DNA from 2 places in the Dechloromonas aromatica RCB genome. Region 1 is predicted to be linked to the other one. Evidence: predicted binding sites of a transcription regulator. Region 1 holds the regulator's gene; the other holds the start of a gene.

Region 1 (3,140 bases):
CAGATGGGCGCTTTCGATGCTCTCGATGGACAACTCGAAATGGCACATCAACGCCTGGATGATCGAACGACGCAGGATATCGTCAGCCGTCAGCTCGATACCGCGGAAAACCGGCAGCGTATCGGTATCCAGACGATCGTAGTACTCGTCCGCCGTCTTGACGTTCTGGTAATAGGTCGGCCCGACCTTGCTGATCGAAGAGATGCCGAAAGACAGCATGTCGCAATCGGCGTAAGTCGAATAGCCCTGGAAATTACGGTGCAGGCGGCCCTGACGCTGGGCAACTGCCAGTTCGTCATCCGGCTTGGCAAAGTGGTCCATGCCGATGAAGACATAACCCGCATCGGTCAGTTTCTTGATCGCCAGCGCCAGAATCTGCAGCTTGGTATCGGCTGAGGGCAGATCACCTTCGTTGATCCGGCGCTGCGGCTTGAACATGCTGGGCATGTGCGCATAGTTGTAGATCGACAGACGGTCAGGATCCATCGCCAGAACGCGCTCCAGCGTCCGGTTGAACCCCATCACCGTCTGATGCGGCAGACCGTAGATCAGGTCGACAGAAACTGACTTGAAGCCGTTGGCCCGCGCATCACGGATGACGCTGTAGGTTTCTTCCTCGCTCTGAACGCGATTGACGGCAACTTGTACCTTTTCGTCGAAATCCTGAACGCCGACGCTCATGCGGTTGAAACCCAGCTCACCCAGCAGAGCGACCGTGGCCGTATCCACCTTGCGGGGGTCGACTTCAATCGAATATTCGCCGCCATCGAGCAACTTGAAGTGCTTGCGGGTTTCGCCCATCAACTGGCGCATTTCGCTGTGCGACAGGAAGGTCGGCGTACCGCCACCCCAATGCAACTGGATGACCTCGTGCTCACCGTCGCGGCCTTCCAGTGCCGCCGCCTGAATCTCGAGTTCCTTGGCCAGATATTTCAGGTATTTGGCGCTGCGCCCATGATCCTTGGTGATGATCTTGTTACAGGCGCAGTAATAGCAAATAGTGTTACAGAAAGGGATGTGGAAGTATAATGAGAGCGGTCGGCTGATCCCGCCAATATTGCGCTTTCCGAGCCACAGCTTGGCAGCCTCCGAGTCGAAAGCCTCAACAAAGCGATCAGCCGTTGGATAGGACGTGTAGCGCGGGCCGTTGACGTCGAAGCGGCGAATGATCTGCGGATCGAAGACGAGGTTTTCTGTTGCGAAGTTCATTAGGCAAGCCATTAAAATTTGTTCGAATTATGTTCGGATGGCATGCTTTTGCGGTTGACTTGGATCAAGCTAACGCAGGTTGCCAATGGCACAAACACACCCATTAAATCAGGAAATCTCGCTATCTGTCATCAAGACAGCCTGCTCCAATTGCAACCTGCGCGAACTATGCCTGCCATTTGGGCTCAGCATTGAAGAACTGGAGCGCCTCGACGACCTGGTTTCGACTCGTCGCCGCATAAAACGCGGCGACCATCTTTACCGCGCCGGTGAAGGCTTTGACGCGATTTACGCTATCCGCAGCGGTTTTTTCAAGACCGATGTGCTGCTTGAAGATGGCCGTGACCAGGTCACTGGTTTCCAGATGGCTGGCGAGCTGCTCGGGCTGGATGGTATCAGCACCGAATACCACACCTGCAATGCCATCGCGCTCGAAGACAGCGAAATTTGTTCGATTCCGTTCTCGCGACTGGAAGGCCTGTCGCGCGAAATCCACACGCTGCAACACCACTTCCACAAGGTCATGAGTCGGGAAATCGTTCGCGATCATGGTGTGATGATGCTGCTCGGCACCATGCGCGCCGAGGAGCGACTGGCCGCTTTCCTGCTCAATCTGTCGCAACGCTTCACGGCGCGCGGCTTCTCGCATGCCGAGTTCTACCTGCGCATGACCCGCGAGGAAATCGGTAGCTATCTCGGACTGAAGCTGGAAACCGTCTCCCGTGCCTTCTCGAAATTTCAGGAAGAAGGCCACATCGCCGTTCAGCAGAAACACATCCGGATTTTGAACGTCAATGGGCTGAAGGCCCTGATGAGCCACCGCAGCTGACGCTTTACCAACGCAGTCTTGCCAGTTCTGCGGCCCGTTCGACCAGCCTGAACAGCAGCGCCTCGGCTTTGATGCGGGCCGGTGTCGCGCCCCCTGTCGAGCGGTAGACCATGGTCACTCGACCAGGCTCGGCTGCCGTCACATAGATGGCGACCGACAAGGGACAAAAAGCAATCTGACCAGGATCTTCAACCACCATCTGCCAGGCTAATCCGGCACTGCAGAACTGGACAATCTCGGCCTCGACCAACGGATTCATCTCCGCCTCTAGTGCGCCGGCTGTTCGATCAAGCATCCGGCCAAACGGAATAACCGCCCCGACAATCAGCCCCTCTGCCTCCACCGCCTCGACAAGCGCCTCGTGGGTTGAGCGAAAATCGCCAGCCTCGACCACCCTGGAAACAACCCCGTCGGCAGCATGACTACAGTCGATCCGGGCCAATAAAAATATAAGCAGCAGCAATGAAAAAAAACAGGACACCCCGGAGGGTGTCCTGAACAGATGCGAGGAAAACATCTGACGCAAGAAATACGGGAGCTGTGGCGATCAGAAGAAGATCAGGCCGCCAAACGAAAGGGTACGGTTCTTGTTGTCGTAATTGGTATCGGCAACGTTGGTGATCTTCTCCTGGTTGTACTCACCGACCAGCGTGATGTACTTGTTCAGCGAGTGATAGACGCCCAGCGTGACTGCACGGTTCTTGATCTGGTTATCCGGTGTGGCACGCAGGACACCGTTGATCGTCCGGGTGTTGTCCAGCGTGTAACCATCCTTGTCCTTGTTCTCGCCGAAATTGATACCGACCTTGGTCGCACCGAACTTGTAGGTACCCTGCAGGAAATAACCCTGCGAATCGGTCTTGTTGCCAGCGCCATTGCTGCCGCCCAGGAATTGGGCGCCAATGGTCGACAGACCCAGACCGTTACCCTTGAAGCCGTAGGCAACCGCTTCGAAGTCGCCGAACCCGGCCTTGGCGCCGATTTCATAGCCCGTAGCGGTGAAGGACTTGGTCGCGCAAGGATCAACCGAACAGCTGGTCGACTGGGTCACCAGGCCGCCCCAGACCTTGCCCGGCACCTTGCCCTTCCAGTCGTAATCAAT
Region 2 (3,140 bases), 2.1 Mb from region 1:
CAGAAGGGGAGAGGTCGAAATCTTCCATGCTCATCCGGTAGAATGCCGGGTTTCCAGCAATATTTGAATGGGGCAGGCCATGATGCCGCAAAGTAAACCGAATACCGACGACCTTCGCATCAAGGAAATCAAGGAGCTGGTGCCGCCAGCCCACGTTTTCCGCGAGTATCCGGTGTCCACTCGGGCGGCGCAAACGACCTATGTCGCCCGCCAGGCAATTCACCGCGTGCTGCATGGCGCCGACGACCGCCTGCTGGTCGTCATCGGCCCCTGCTCGATCCATGACTACGAACTGGCCATGGATTACGCCAAGAAACTGGCCAAGGAAGCCGAGAAATACGCCGAGGACCTGATCGTCGTCATGCGCGTCTATTTTGAAAAGCCGCGGACCACAGTTGGCTGGAAAGGCCTGATCAACGATCCGCGCATGGACAACACCTTCCGCATCAACGAAGGCCTGCGTCTGGCCCGCCGCATCCTGCTTGAGGTCAATGAGCTGGACCTGCCTTGCGCCACCGAGTTCCTCGACACCATCACGCCGCAATACACCGCCGACCTGATCGCCTGGGGCGCCATCGGTGCGCGCACCACCGAGTCGCAGGTGCACCGCGAGCTGGCTTCCGGCCTTTCCTGCCCGGTCGGTTTCAAGAACGGCACCGACGGCAACATGCGCATTGCCGTGGATGCGATCCGCTCGGCCAACTCGCCACACCATTTCCTGTCGGTGACCAAGTCCGGCCACACCGCCATCGTGTCGACGATGGGCAACGAGGACTGCCACGTCATCCTGCGCGGCGGCAAGGAACCGAACTACGACGCGGCCAGCGTCGATGCCGCATGCACCGAAATCGCTAAATCCGGCCTCGCCGCCCGGCTGATGGTCGATTTCTCGCACGGCAACAGCCGCAAGCAATACAAGCTGCAAATGGAAGTCTGCGACAGCGTGGCCGAGCAGATCGCCGGTGGCGAAGACCGCATTGTTGGCGTCATGGTCGAATCGCACCTCGTCGAAGGCCGCCAGGACATCTCGCCGGACAAGCCGCTGACCTACGGCCAGAGCGTGACTGATGCCTGTATCAACTGGGATGACAGCCTGAAAGTGCTCGAGAAACTGGCAGCTGCCGTCAGGGCAAGACGAGTCGCCGAAGCGTCAGAGTAAGCGGCGAGCGTTCGCAAAAGCGCAAAAGGCCCGACCGGTTCGCCGGTCGGGCCTTTTGCTTTTTCAGGAAAGAAAATCCCGGTCATTTCTCCTGCCCGTTGGGGCGGTGTTGGATTGCCCGCTTTGTCGCAGCTTGATTGTTATCAAGACCAAAATCGTCCGGGGGGCGCCTGAATTGGTGCTTCCTGATCCCTTTGATTTTGGTCAAAGAAGCAAAGCTCAGGCTTGCGAGAGTGCCGGTCCTTATTCAAATTTTGAGAGGGTCAAGGGAGTCATGATTTCAAGAAAATTCAAACGTAGCGGCCTTGCGGCATTGCCGCTCCTGGCGATGCTGGTCCAGTTCGCCTTTGCCGGGACGCCGTCCGAACACGGCGATGGCGCGATGCGCGACTACCAGGCGGCTGGCGGTTCGCCGCTGGCTGACGTGAAGATGCACCAGGATATCAACCCGCTGGCGCCCAAGATGTCGGAAACCGAGTTCGACAAGGCCAAGCGTATCTTCTTCGAACGCTGTGCCGGCTGTCACGGCGTGCTGCGCAAGGGGGCGACCGGCAAGCCGCTGACTCCCGACATCACCCTGGGAAAGGGGCTGGAATACCTGAAGGTCTTTATCAAGTACGGTTCGGCCGGCGGCATGCCGAACTGGGGCACCTCCGGCATCCTGACCGACGATGAAGTCGACCTGATGGCCCGCTATATCCAGCAGACGCCACCGGCCCCGCCAGAATTCGGCCTGAAGGATATGGAAGCCTCGTGGAAGGTCATCGTCCCGGTCGATCAGCGGCCAAAGCGGAAAATGAACAACATCAACCTGGAGAACATGTTCTCGGTCACCCTGCGCGATGCCGGCGAAATCGCGCTGATCGACGGTGACAGCAAGAAGATCATCAGTATCCTGAACACCGGCTATGCCGTTCATATCTCGCGTATGTCGGCTTCCGGTCGCTACATGTTCGTGATCGGCCGCGATGCCAAGATCAACCTGATCGACCTGTGGATGGAAAAGCCGGATACCGTGGCTGAAATCAAGGTCGGCATGGAAGCACGCTCGGTTGAAAGCTCCAAGGCCAAGGGCTTTGAAGACAAGTATGCGATTGCCGGTACCTACTGGCCGCCGCAGTTCGTGATCATGGATGGCGACACGCTCAAGCCGCGCAAGATCGTTGCCACCCGCGGCATGACCGTCGGCACGCAGGACTACCATCCCGAGCCGCGTGTCGCTGCCATTGTTTCCTCGCACTTCAATCCGGAATTCTTCGTTAACGTGAAGGAAACCGGCATGGTCTATTCGGTCGACTACCGCGACCTGAACAACCTGAAGATCAAGATGATCGAAGCCGCTCCCTTCCTGCATGATGGTGGTTTCGAGTCCACGCATCGCTACTTCATGGATGCTGCCAACGCCTCCAACAAGATCGCGGTCATCGATACCAAGGAAGGCAAGCTGGAGAAACTGGTTCCGGTCGGCAAGACGCCGCACCCGGGCCGTGGCGCCAACTTCATCGATCCCAAGTTCGGGCCGGTATGGGCAACGGGCCACCTCGGCGACGAGAGCATCACGCTGATCGGCACCGATCCGAAAAAGCATCCGGACAATGCCTGGAAGGTTGTCCGCACGCTGAAGGGGCTGGGCGGTGGTTCGTTGTTCCTGAAAACGCATCCGAAGTCGAAGAACCTGTGGGTCGATACCACGCTCAATCCGGAAGCCGGTATCAGCCAGTCAGTGGCCGTTTGGGATATCAACAACCTGGAAAAGGGTAGTGAGTTGATCCCGATCGGCGAATGGTCGGGCATCAAGGATGGTCCGAAGCGCGTTGTCCAGCCGGAGTACAACAAGGCCGGTGACGAAGTCTGGTTCTCCGTCTGGAACGGCAAGGATCAGGAATCTGCCATCGTGGTGGTCGATGACAAAACGCGCAAGCTGAAGGCCGTCATCCGTGATCCGAAGCTGGTCACGCCAACCGGCAAGTTCAACGTTTTC

The links. Region 1 encodes FNR, which switches genes on or off when oxygen is low (the NO sensors DNR and NnrR bind a similar motif). Its sites were predicted from a motif close to TTGANCTAGNTCAA; they were not measured.
Region 2: DARO_RS16990 (nitrite reductase) is a predicted target of FNR. The motif match lies at 1,354-1,367, and genes of this name have one in related genera.

Annotation. Positions count from the first base shown of each region.
Region 1 covers NC_007298.1:1,147,334-1,150,473, reverse strand. Annotated here, with positions in the region: gene hemN (oxygen-independent coproporphyrinogen III oxidase) at 1-1,209, opposite strand, end outside; gene fnr (fumarate/nitrate reduction transcriptional regulator Fnr) at 1,295-2,038, shown strand; gene DARO_RS05440 (DUF302 domain-containing protein) at 2,043-2,480, opposite strand; gene DARO_RS05435 (porin) at 2,586-3,140, opposite strand, start outside.
Region 2 covers NC_007298.1:3,572,281-3,575,420, reverse strand. Annotated here, with positions in the region: gene DARO_RS17000 (PA0069 family radical SAM protein) at 1-28, opposite strand, end outside; gene aroG (3-deoxy-7-phosphoheptulonate synthase AroG) at 80-1,159, shown strand; gene DARO_RS16990 (nitrite reductase) at 1,434-3,140, shown strand, end outside.